3 regions of the Rhizobium sp. LARHSG275 genome follow, and region 3 is predicted to be linked to each of the others. Evidence: riboswitches for the same ligand, from Rfam matches in the RefSeq annotation. Region 3 holds a riboswitch; each other region holds the start of a gene.
What was found. A riboswitch is a leader RNA that binds a small molecule or an ion and turns the genes downstream of it on or off. The one in region 3 is predicted to bind cobalamin.
Positions count from the first base shown of each region.

Region 1: another riboswitch for cobalamin. It lies ahead of bluB (5,6-dimethylbenzimidazole synthase); the one in region 3 lies ahead of fdhA (formaldehyde dehydrogenase, glutathione-independent).
Region 2: another riboswitch for cobalamin. It lies ahead of nrdH (glutaredoxin-like protein NrdH); the one in region 3 lies ahead of fdhA (formaldehyde dehydrogenase, glutathione-independent).

Region 1 is NZ_JBIXJN010000007.1:8,325-12,589, reverse strand. It holds gene ACIPSK_RS10470 (hypothetical protein) at 1-35, opposite strand, end outside; gene ACIPSK_RS10465 (methyl-accepting chemotaxis protein) at 96-1,970, opposite strand; cobalamin riboswitch at 2,369-2,555, shown strand; gene bluB (5,6-dimethylbenzimidazole synthase) at 2,598-3,287, shown strand; gene ACIPSK_RS10455 (DUF2865 domain-containing protein) at 3,361-4,265, opposite strand, start outside.
Region 2 is NZ_JBIXJN010000039.1:6,895-11,159, reverse strand. It holds gene ACIPSK_RS31945 (heavy metal translocating P-type ATPase) at 1-1,197, shown strand, start outside; cobalamin riboswitch at 1,438-1,663, shown strand; gene nrdH (glutaredoxin-like protein NrdH) at 1,941-2,162, shown strand; gene nrdI (class Ib ribonucleoside-diphosphate reductase assembly flavoprotein NrdI) at 2,175-2,579, shown strand; gene nrdE (class 1b ribonucleoside-diphosphate reductase subunit alpha) at 2,558-4,265, shown strand, end outside.
Region 3 is NZ_JBIXJN010000006.1:218,457-222,721, reverse strand. It holds gene ACIPSK_RS09860 (LysR substrate-binding domain-containing protein) at 1-84, opposite strand, end outside; gene ACIPSK_RS09855 (EamA family transporter) at 197-1,111, shown strand; cobalamin riboswitch at 1,266-1,466, shown strand; gene fdhA (formaldehyde dehydrogenase, glutathione-independent) at 1,686-2,876, shown strand; gene ACIPSK_RS09845 (transporter substrate-binding domain-containing protein) at 2,965-3,768, opposite strand; gene ACIPSK_RS09840 (EAL domain-containing protein) at 3,874-4,265, shown strand, end outside.

The DNA.
Region 1 (4,265 bases), on a different contig from region 3:
CAGGCCAAAAGAAATGCGGGCACGATTTTCTTCATAGGCGTTTCCTTCCTGGTTATAGGTTGCTGAGATCTAAGGCTTATCGGATGCAGACGACGTCAGAACTCCTCCCAGGCACCGGGAGCAGCGGCAACGGCGGCATTGCCTGCATGACGCTGCGTGAAGGCTCTGGGCTCGGGACGAGCTTGGCGGGCGGCTTGAACGGGTTTGGGCTGGCTGGCGGTAGACCCACCGACCACGAACCTGCCGGCCGAGTCCTGCAGCAGGCGTCCTTGCGACAGCAGTTCGTGGCAAGCCGCGTTGGTTTCCTCGACCATTGCCGCGTTCTGCTGTGTCGTCTGATCCATCTGGTTGATTGCGCTGTTGATTTCCTGCAAGCCCGTCGCCTGTTCGCGATAGGATTGGACGATGGAAGCGATGCTATCGCTGATGCGGTTGATCTGCTCCTCGATCTTCAGCAGGGCGTCACCGGTTTCGTTCACCAGCCCGACGCCCGCGGCAACTTCCTGGCCGGATACGTTGATCAGGTTCTTGATTTCCTTTGCGGCATTTGCCGACCGCTGAGCGAGTTCACGCACTTCCTGCGCGACGACCGCAAAACCCTTGCCGGCCTCGCCGGCGCGCGCCGCCTCGACACCGGCGTTCAGCGCCAGCAGGTTCGTCTGGAAGGCGATTTCGTCGATGACGCCGATAATGCGGCCGATCTGGCTCGATGAGGTTTGAATCCGGTCCATCGCGCCGATTGCATCGCGCACCACCGTCGCCGAGACATGAGCGCTCCGCTTTGTCTCCTCGACCAACTGCCCGGCATTTTCAGCCCGTTGCGACGATGTTCTGACCGTGGTGGTCACCTCATCCAGTGCCGCAGCGGTCTGTTCCAATGCTGCTGCCTGTTGCTCGGTCCGCCTGGCGAGTTGATCCGCGGAGTTCGCCAGCTCGCTGGAGCCGGTTTCAACCGCCACGGAAGCGGTCTTGATCTCTGTCAGAGCGGCCGCGACCGCATCGACCATGTTGTTGAAATCCTGCCGCAATTTATCGAATTCTGGACCGACATCGGCCAGATGTATCGAGAAATCACCGGCGGCGAGCCCTTCCAATGCATTTGCGAGAGCGTTCATGACCAGCCGCTGGGTATTGCTGGCATCTTCCGTCAACAATGCGTTGCGCGCCCGTTCGGCGTCGAGCGAAGCGCTCTGCTCGGCCGCGGCCTGCTCTCTCTCGACCTTCGCAATCGCCTCGTGACGGAAAACTTCCAATGCGCGCGCCAGAAAGCCGATCTCGTCGCCATTTTCCCTGTAGGTGACGGGAGAGACCAGATCGCCTTTCTGCAACGCGCTGATTCGTTCGCTGATCACCCTGATGGGCCGACCGACGAGGCTGCGCATGGCGAGAAGGAAAGCAACGACGGCCATGGCGGTGATCGCGGACTGCGTAAGCAGCGAAATGAGAACTTTCTGCCTGACTTCGGAAGCGATTTTTTCGACGGACCAGTTCGTGACGACGTAACCGGTGGCCTTGCCCGACTTATCCAGCGGGAGCGGCGCGATGATCGTCACGACGCCGGCAGATATTCTACCGTCATCGATGGTCGTCTTTTCCGGTTTCGCGCTGAGGCTCTTTGCCAGATCGGCTGGTGCCGGCAAACCATCGACGCCATCGCGCGCCCAAGTATCGACGGCGGCAGGTTCGGCGTTGAATGCGGCAAACTGCACGAGATCGAGCGAGGGGTCGTCGCGATAGAGCGAATAAGCCTCTCGAACGGCGTTCGCCTTCCCCCATTTGACGCCGCCCGCCGCCAGAGATGCAAATTGCTCGGCATCCTTGGACCAGTTCGCCTTGGCGCCATCGATCAAGGCCCGGGTTTCGTACATCCAGGTATAGGTGGCGAAAGCGGAAATGCCGCAGAGGTTCACGGCAACGATAATCGCCGCCAGCTTGGCGGTCAGAGGCATCGTTTTCAAAAATTGGAACATTCCGCGGCGGCCTAGAATTGCGGCTCAGTCGGACATGTTCCCGACTGGCGTATCAATACGGGCATCGACGCCGACGGTCACATCACGAGCCCTCATGCCCATGTCCTGATAGCAACCCAAAACGCGCAAACGCAGTGTGTATTTGATGTGTGAATAAATCATAAAGTAGAATGGGGTGCTGGGTACATGCGGGTCGTTTCACCCTGGCGCCTGCCGGCGCCAAGCCCAGCCAACCGGCGGGTACTGCCGTATCGCGCTGGACGGTGGAGGAATGGAGATACGCTGGGCAACGGCATTGATCGCGGTTGCCTGGCTGCTGTCGGCGTCATCGACATCGCCGAAGGCCAATGCAGCGTGTCGGCGGCGTGCGGGCCGCCTTGCCGCCGCCGCGCTTTCCTGAAATAGATGCGCCGTCAGGTGCCCGCCGGTAAGGCGGGAGAATCGGGAATCCGGTGCAAAGCCGGAACGTGCCCAACGCTGTAAGGCCGACGTTTGCCGCTTATCACGCCACTGGCTTCTTGCCGGGAAGGCTGCGGCAGACGGATGACGCCCAGTCAGAAGACCGGCCTGGCTAGATAGACCGATCCGCGCGGACGGCGGGGCGGTTGCGTTGTTGGGGATTTGACGATGCGACCCTTTGATGAGGATGCCCTTTCGGCGGCGTCCGGTTTTTCCTTGGCCGAACGCGAGGCCGTCTATCATGCGATCATGACGCGGCGCGACGTTCGCAGCCAGTTCCTGCCCGATCCCTTGCCAGACGATGTCGTGGAGCGTCTGTTGACGGCCGCCCATCACGCGCCGTCGGTTGGTTTCATGCAGCCGTGGAATTTCATTCTGGTGAAAAGCCCGACTGTGCGGGCGCGCGTCCGGGATGCCTTTGCCAGCGCCAACGAGGAGGCGGCGCTGATGTTCGAAGGCGAACGGCGGCAGGCATATCGTTCGCTTAAGCTCGAAGGCATTACGGAGGCGCCGCTCGGGATCTGCGTGACCTGCGATCCCACCCGCGGCGGCAGCGTGGTGCTGGGGCGTACGCACAATCCGAGGATGGATAGCTATTCCACAGTCTGCGCCATCCAGAACCTCTGGCTTGCCGCGCGGGCGGAAGGGGTCGGCGTCGGCTGGGTCAGCATCTTTCATGAAGGCGACCTGAAGAGCATTCTCGGCATACCCGAGCATATCGAGGTGGTCGCCTGGCTCTGTGCCGGTTTCGTCGATCGGCTCTATGACGAGCCGGAACTCTCCGTCAAAGGCTGGCGGCAGCGGCTGCCGCTCGAGGAACTCGTCTTTCATGATGGATGGGGACGAAGCGAGCCCTAAATAAAGTGCGTCGCATCGAAGATGCATGTCGTAGTCCCAAAACCGCCGCGCGGTTTGGGTGGCTTGATTGATATCACTGCTGTTGTTGTGGTTGCGGGCCCGGCGTTGCCGGATTGGTGAGGTCGATCGAGCCCTGATCGCCGGCCAGAAACTGCGGGCCGACCTGACGGACGCGGTTCTGCGTCGGATCGTAGGGGCGCTCGGGAACGGATGATTGCGGCGCAGCTGCGGCATCCTTCGCCGGGGGATTGGTGCGGATGGTGGTGATGGAGCTCTGCTGCGGCGGTTCGCTCACCACCTGCTTGCCGCGCATCTCCTCATAATAGGCGGTGAGATTGCAGGCGCAGGAGGACTTTTCCCCGGGCGTGCGGTTCTTGTAGGCAAAGGCATTTTTCATGGCGCTGTAGGGCGTGCCCGTTGCGACCGAGATCATGTTCGAGGCTTCGGTGCTCGTCACGTCACGATAGAACAGTTCGGTCTCGATGCCCGGGCACATCTTGGCGCAGGTCTGGGCGTCGCGGCCGAAATCGACCGATGTGGCGTTCGAGCTGATCGGGAAGAAGCCGCCGTCGCAACTGCGCACGCACATGGTGCTGACCGGAGATAGCATCTCGGCCCGCGGCACGCCGTAACGCGGATCGACCTCGTCACCACCGCCGAGCGGAATGAAGGTATCGGTGCGCATCGCCTGTTCCTCGACGCTTGGAGCCGGTTCGTCGGCGCTGCGATCGCTCGGGGCATAGACGTTTTCGCTGTTGCAGCCATTGCGGTCGAGAGCGGCGGTCAGCTCGCGGCGCGCGTCGTCATTGCCGTCGGTCTGGTTGCGCAGCTCCTCACGGCGGTCCTGGAGATAGCGGATGTTGTCGATCATGCGGGCTTCGGACTGCGAGAGCTCGGCGCAATAATCGGCATTCTCGCCGCCGATGACGACCATGCTTCCCGAGGTGCAGCCGTTGCCGCGCAGCTCGTTGCGGACCT
Region 2 (4,265 bases), on a different contig from region 3:
GCGCCGACCGAACGCTTCATCGATCGGTTTTCGCGCTATTACACGCCCGGCGTGGTCGTGGTTGCAGCACTGGTCGCGGTCGTTCCGCCGCTGCTGTTTGCCGGCCCGTGGGGCGAATGGGTCTATAAGGGCCTTGCGATCCTCTTGATCGGCTGCCCCTGCGCACTCGTCATTTCGACGCCGGCGGCAATTGCCGCCTCGCTTTCATCAGGTGCGCGGCGCGGGCTGTTGATGAAGGGCGGCGCGGTGCTGGAAACGCTCGGCAAGGTGACGATGGTCGCCTTCGATAAGACAGGCACGCTGACGGATGGCAGGCCTCAGGTCACCGATATCATCTCCTTCGGATTGAGCGAGGCGCAGGTGCTGTCGCGCGCGGCGGTGCTGGAGCAGGGTTCCAGCCATCCGCTGGCGCTGGCGATTCTCAACCGCGCCAAGTCAGACGGCGTTCCCGTGCCGCCGGCCTTCGAGCTGGAAGCGCTGCCGGGCAAGGGCGTCAGCGGCAAAGTCGGCGGCGAGACGCTGGACCTGCTGTCGCCGCCCGCCGCCTGTGAGCGCGGGGCGCTCAGTGCTGAACAGGATGCACGCATCGCGGCGCTGAACGACGAGGGCAAGAGCGTGTCGGTGCTGCTCGTCAACGGTGTTGCGGCGGGTTTGATCGCCATGCGCGACGAGCCGCGCGAGGATGCCGAGGCCGGGCTCGCTGCCCTCAAATCAGCAGGCGTCAAGGCGATGATGTTGACGGGCGACAACAAACGGACCGCGGCAGCCGTTGCCGGCATGCTCGGCATCGACTGGCGCGGCGAGATGATGCCTGAGGACAAGCAGCGGGTCGTCGGCGAATTGAAGCACCAGGGCTTCATCGTCGCCAAGGTCGGCGACGGCATCAACGATGCTCCGGCGCTGGCTGCTGCCGATATCGGCATTGCTATGGGCGGCGGCACCGATGTGGCGCTCGAGACGGCGGATGCCGCCGTGCTGCACGGACGCGTCGGCGACGTGGCGCGGATGATCGAACTTTCCAAACGCACGATGCGCAACATCCTGCAGAATATCACCATCGCACTCGCGCTGAAGGCGGTGTTCCTGGTGACGACGATCGCCGGTATCACCGGGCTCTGGCCGGCGATCCTCGCCGATACCGGCGCCACCGTGCTGGTGACGATCAACGCGCTGCGGCTGCTTCGGATAAAAATATAACATTCCTGACTTCCTCCTCCGGCGCTCGTCACCGGCGGGATGTCCCATCGACGATTCGAGCCAGGTCTCGAATCGAAAATCGCGGGACCGGCCATAGGTCGGCTCTCATCGTGAGGGCTTTCTCCACAGCTTGCTTTCTTTAAGCTTTCGTTATCCATCTTCTTCACAGGAACGTAGCGATTTCAAACCTGTCGTAACGCAATGCACAAACCATCCGTTGACGCGAATTTGGATTGGCGTACTATATCTAGTGTTCGAGGTTCCATCGATTCGTGAGGATCGGCGGCTAAGACGGGAATACGGTGCGCCTCGCCATCATGGCGCGGCAATGCCGGAGCTGCCCCCGCAACTGTAAGCGGCGAGCAACTGTCCGATTTCAGGTCACTGGAGCATGATGCTCCGGGAAGGCTGGGGCAGGGTGCTTTGACCCGTGAGCCAGGAGACCTGCCTCGAACGAAACGTCCACGGGCGGGGTGTCCGGAAGGTCGCGTTACATGGCTGCGGGGAATCTCCGCATCACGTTTCGCAGGCCTGAGCCTCCGCCCCCGAAACCTTCGCATTGAGCCACTTCGGGGTGAAGTCATGTCAGTATCTCAGTTCAGGCCGCCACCCGCTCGAGGTAGAGGGCGGAGCACGCCCAGCGGCTAAACGGCCGCATAGCTCAAATCACCAGAGATTTTTCGACGGATATCGGCAGATTTCCGATCGATGTCCTGCGTCCCAATCGCGTCACGAGGAATATCATGACCATTACCGTCTACAGCAAGCCTGCCTGCGTCCAGTGCACCGCCACCTACCGTGCCCTCGACCGCCTGGGTGTCGATTATGACATCGTCGATATCTCTGAGGATGCCGAAGCGCTCGATCGCGTCCGCAGCCTCGGCTACATGCAGGCGCCTGTCGTCATCGCCGGCGAGCAGCATTGGGCGGGCTTCCGCCCCGACATGATCAGCGCACTCTCCTGATCGAGAAAAGCGATGGGGCTGATCGTCTATTATTCCAGCCGATCCGAGAACACCCATCGGTTCGTCGCCAAGCTCGGACTGCGCGCAACGCGCATTCCGGCAGGCGCAGCTGACGCGTTCCATATCCGCGAACCCTTCGTGCTTGTTGTGCCGACCTATAGCGGCGACGGCGGCAAGGGTGCCGTTCCCAAGCAGGTGATCCGTTTCCTCAACGATGCGGAAAACCGAGGACACATCCGCGGCGTGATTGCCGCGGGCAACAGCAATTTCGGCGAGACATACGGGCTCGCCGGCGACGTGGTCTCGCAGAAATGCCAGGTGCCTTACCTCTACAGGTTCGAGCTGCTGGGCACGGAAGCGGATGTCGCCAACGTCAAACACGGAATGGAACGGTTTTGGACACGGGAACAACTCTGACGCGGGATGCGGGCGCAAAACCGCATAACACTTTTGCTCATCCCGCCGGCGAACGCCCTTTGAAAGCGGCGGAAACGCTCGACTATCACGCGCTGAACGCGATGCTGAACCTCTATGACGATGAGGGACGGATCCAGCTCGACAAGGATCGTTTGGCTGCCAAGCAGTATTTCCTGCAGCATGTGAACCAGAACACGGTGTTCTTTCACAACCTCCGGGAAAAGCTCGATTACCTCGTCACCGAGGGTTATTACGAGCAGGAGGTTCTCGACCAGTATTCCTTCAATTTCGTGCGCGATCTGTTCGACCAGGCCTATGCCAAGAAGTTCCGTTTCCCGACCTTCCTCGGCGCCTTCAAATACTACACCAGCTATACGCTGAAGACCTTCGACGGAAAGCGTTATCTCGAGCGCTATGAAGACCGCATCTGCATGGTGGCGCTGGCGCTCGCGCGCGGCGACGAGGGGCTTGCCCGCGACATGGTCGAGGAGATCATTTCCGGCCGCTTCCAGCCGGCGACGCCGACCTTCCTCAATGCCGGCAAGAAGCAGCGCGGCGAACTGGTTTCCTGCTTCCTGCTGCGCGTCGAGGACAATATGGAATCGATCGGCCGGTCGATCAATTCGGCGCTGCAATTGTCGAAGCGTGGCGGCGGCGTGGCGCTGTCATTGACGAACATCCGCGAGGCCGGCGCGCCGATCAAACATATCGAGAACCAGTCGTCGGGCATCATCCCGGTGATGAAGCTGCTCGAAGACAGTTTCTCCTATGCCAACCAGCTCGGCGCGCGGCAGGGGGCGGGGGCCGTCTATCTGAACGCCCACCACCCCGATATCATGCGCTTCCTCGATACCAAGCGCGAAAATGCCGACGAGAAGATCCGCATCAAGACGCTGTCGCTCGGCGTCGTCGTGCCCGACATCACCTTCGAACTGGCGAGGAACAACGAAGACATGTACCTGTTCTCGCCGTATGACGTGGAGCGCGTCTATGGCGTGCCGTTCACCGAGATTTCGGTGACGGAAAAGTACCGCGAGATGGCGGACGACGCCCGCATCTCCAAGAAGAAGATCAAGGCGCGCGAATTCTTCCAGGTGCTTGCCGAAATTCAGTTCGAGAGCGGCTATCCCTACATCATGTTCGAGGACACAGTGAACCGGACGAACCCGATCGCCGGGCGCATCTCTATGAGCAATCTCTGCTCGGAGATCCTGCAGGTGAGCGAGGCTAGCGAATATCATGACGACCTCTCCTACAAACATCTCGGCAAGGATATTTCCTGCAATCTCGGCTCGCTGAATATTGCCGCGGCAATGGATTCCGCCGATTTCGGCAAGACGATCGAAACCTCGATCCGGGCGCTGACGGCCGTTTCCGACATGAGCCACATCTCTTCGGTTCCTTCGATCGAGAAGGGCAATGACGAGAGCCATGCGATCGGCCTCGGTCAGATGAACCTGCACGGTTACCTCGCTCGCGAACGCATCTTCTACGGCTCCGACGAAGGCATCGATTTCACCAATATCTATTTCTATACGGTGACCTACCACGCAGTCCGCGCCTCGAACCTTTTGGCGGTCGAACGCGGCACGAGCTTCAAGGGCTTCGAAAACTCGAAATATGCCTCCGGCGAATATTTCGACAAATATACCGACCGGCTCTGGGAGCCGGCGACGGAGACGGTGA
Region 3 (4,265 bases):
GCGCTGGGCAGCGGCGGAGAAATTGGAGGTTTCAGCAACGACCAGGAAGGTTCTCAGCAGGTCGCTCTCAATCGGCTCATGCATGGAATAGCCATAGAAAAAATCGATGATAGTTATCACTACTATTCGTTTGTCTGATGTCAATTCTCAGCGCACAAAAGAGCCGCGTTCGACTTCCTTCTTTGAGAACATCTGCGTGACCATTGAAAATCCGGCCAGACGCCTCGCAGGCAGCGAGCATGAGAAGGGTGTGCTTCTCATCATTGCCGCGACATTTGCGTGGAGCGCGAGCGGCGTCTATTCGCGACTCCTGACCACTGACGTATGGACGGCGATCGCCTGGCGGTCGTTGTTCGGTGGCCTGTTCCTGCTGATCCCCTGCCTTTTCCTCGAGGGGGGTATTTCACGGCAGCAATGGCGTTCCGTCTTCCATCCGTCCAGTCTTGCGATGATCGCATGCCAGACCTTCAGTCAGGGATGCTTCATCGGCGCGCTTTACATGACCACCGTCGCCAATGTGACGATGATCTATGCGACCGCGCCGTTTATCGCAGCCATGCTCGGCTGGGTCATCCTCAAGGAGAGGGTTGCCCGGCGGACATTGATTGCTGGCGGCATCTCTTTCCTCGGCGTCGCCGTCATCGTCGCCTCGTCGATCGGCGGCGGGACTGGTCTCGGCGACCTGCTGGCGCTCGGCATGACCGTTTCCTTCGCTCTGGTCATCATCATCCCGCGCATCAGTCCCGACGTGCCGAGCCTGCCGCCGACCGTGATCAGCGCCTTCTTGACGCTCGTCATCTTCGCTCCGTTCGGTTCGGTCGGCTCGCTCGACCTGCACAACTGGATCGTTCTTGCCGCCTTCGGCGCGACCAATTTCTCTCTCGCGCTGGTGCTCTTCCTTGCCGGGGCGAAGCGGATGCCGCCGGCGGAGGCGGCGCTGATCGGCACGATGGAAATCGTGCTCACGCCCTTCTGGGTTTGGCTGCTATTTTCCGAAGAGCCGCCCGTCGCCACCTTTTTCGGCGGCGCGATCATCCTCGCCGCAGTGTTCTGGCACACGGCACTCGACGTCAGCCGCAGCCGGCGACCGCGTCGCGCCTCAAGTCTTTAGGAGACGATTAAATCTTTCGGGACGAACCGGAAAACCGCCGTATTCGCGGGATCAACTATTTCTCCTGCGCAGCGATCTTTTGCGACTTTACCGACTGTCGTCTTTGAGTTGCGCCCATGTCGTTTTCTTGATCGCTGTTTTCCGTCAGGCGTGGTTTGTTTGTGGTGTCCAAGGCGCTATCTCGCAAACTGGCGAAATGGACCATTGGCAAGCCGGCCCGATGCCGGCGCTGCCCCGCAGCGGTAGAAGAACTGAAATCCTCAAGGAAATCGCCGGATCGACATCCGGAAAGATATCGAGATGGATCGGAAGGAGATTCTGGAGCCGGAAACCAGCTCTTGCGCAGCAAATCGACGGATTGCGGCAGACGGTCACGAGCGGAACGACAGGCGAAAACCGTTGCGTTCACTCCTCTACTGCATCCAATCTGTCCGTTTTGAAAATTCGAATATCGCCCGGTGCGGCGGTATCCGCGTGTTTTGGACACCGGGCTGCAGAGGAGGCAGGCCGGAGGGAAGTTGCCATCGACTGCATCGGTTGCAGATCGAGGCATTCAAACAAGTGGGAGGAATCCATGAGCAAAAATAGAGGCGTCGTCTATCTCCGGCCAGGCAAGGTGGAAGTTCGCGACATCGACGACCCGAAGCTGGAAGCGCCCGACGGCCGCCGCATCGAACACGGCGTCATCCTGAAGGTGATCTCGACCAATATCTGCGGCTCCGATCAGCACATGGTTCGCGGCCGCACGACGGCGATGCCGGGCCTGGTCCTCGGTCATGAAATCACCGGCGAGATCATCGAGAAAGGCATCGACGTCGAGATGCTCGACATCGGCGATATCGTCTCGGTGCCGTTCAATGTCGCCTGCGGCCGCTGCCGCTGCTGCAAGTCCCAGGATACCGGCGTCTGCTTGACGGTAAACCCCGCCCGCGCCGGGGGTGCTTACGGTTATGTCGACATGGGCGGCTGGATCGGCGGACAGGCGCGCTACGTCACCATTCCCTACGCAGATTTCAACCTGCTGAAAATCCCCGATCGGGACAAGGCAATGGCGAAGATCCGGGATCTCACCATGCTCTCCGACATTCTGCCCACCGGCTTCCATGGCGCGGTGCGTGCAGGCGTTGGAGTCGGCTCGACCGTCTACGTCGCCGGTGCCGGCCCGGTCGGCCTTGCGGCTGCCGCCTCGGCTCGCATTCTCGGCGCGGCTGTCGTGATGATCGGTGATTTCAACAAAGATCGTCTGGCGCATGCGGCGAAGGTCGGCTTCGAACCGATCGACCTGTCCAAGAGCGACCGTCTCGGCGACATGATCGCACAGGTCGTCGGCACCAACGAAGTGGACAGCGCCATCGATGCGGTCGGCTTCGAGGCACGCGGCCACTCGGGCGGGGAACAGCCTGCGATCGTCCTCAATCAGATGATGGAGATTACCCGCGCCGCGGGTTCGATCGGTATTCCCGGCCTCTACGTCACCGAGGATCCGGGCGCCGTCGACAATGCCGCCAAACACGGCAATCTTTCGCTCCGCTTCGGCCTCGGATGGGCCAAGGCGCAGTCCTTCCACACCGGCCAGACACCGGTGATCAAATACAATCGTCAGCTCATGCAGGCGATCCTCCACGACCGACTGCCCATTGCCGATATCGTCAACGCCAAGGTCATCCCGCTCGACGATGCCGCCGCCGGATATGAGAGCTTCGATCATGGAGCGGCGACAAAATATGTCCTCGATCCGCACGGTGAGGTCGCGAAAGCCGCGTAGCGGTTACGACTGAGGGCTTTACATAATAGGAATGGTCGGCGGTAAACCGGCCATTCCGCATTTTCCACATGACAATTTGATTGACGAATTACTGGATGCTGAACGGGAAATATTTTGCGTTGATCATATCGTATGTCCCGTCCGCCTTGATACTCTTCAGGGCTTCGTTCAGGCGCGTCAGACGCTCCTTGTCGTCCAGGCGCAGCGCGATGCCGGCACCTTCGCCGAAGTATGTGACGTCGACCAGATCCGGTCCTTTGAACTCGCAGCAGGTTCCCGCCTTGGTGTTGGCGATCCAGTCGTAGATGGCGAGTTTGTCCTCCAGGATGATATCGACGCTGCCGTCCGACAACCCCTTGTACAATTCAGGCGAAGACCGGAAGACCTTCTTTTTCATCTCCGGATAGAGATGGTTGGCGTAGGATTCCTGCGCCGTCGACGACGTCACCCCGAGGATCTTGCCGCTGAGGCCAGCGGGGCTGACATCATTGATCGACGAATCCTTCCGAGCGATGAACACCGACGGGCTGTTGTAGTATTTTTCAGTGAAGGCAACCTTTTGACGCCGCTCAAGGCTCATCGACATGGATGAGATGATCGCGTCGTATTTGTCGGCAACGAGATCGGGGATGATGTCGTCCCACTTCTCGATGATGAATTGGCATTCGAACTTGCCAACCTCGCACAGGGCATTGGCAATATCGATGTCGAAGCCCTGAAGCTCGTTATTTGCATCGAGATAGTTGAAGGGCGGAAACGCACCTTCGACGGCAATTCTCATCGGCATGCGATCTTGCGCAGCCACCTCGAACGGCGAGGCGGCCAAAAAGATACCTATCCCGCCTGCCATCAGCGCTCCGCGCAATATAGTCCGTATGGATATGCGCAACATCGTCAGGAGCTCCTTGGGGCGTAGTCGATCTCGCCCTATAGTGCGCCGTAGCCTTTAATTCTACGTGAACGCTTCTTTGTTAGCGTCGACGAATACGCCCGCGTCGTGGTGTACAGGGGTCCAGGCTTGCACATCGTTCTTCCTTCCAGCTCCAACACGTTTCAGAAATCCTGGATCGCTTCGGGAAGAATTCTGTTTCTGATTGCCGTCAGCGGACTTGGCGCTATCGGTCTTGTCGTGCTTTCGGCACTGTGGGCGGGAACCGAGAGCGACGCTGCCGCTCTTGATCGACAGCGCCAGCTTGTAAATGCCCGCCTGCTGGAGCAGGTCGATCAAGTCGCGCATGTTATCGGCCAGTTCGGCAACGGCTATCTCACACGCGTTTATCCGGCCGCCCGGTCGACCGGAGGCTCCTCCAGCCTCGATGCGGTTCTGACGGCGGCGGCCGGAAGTGCGATCAGCCAAACCGCGATGTCCGCCTTCGGCTACGATCAGGC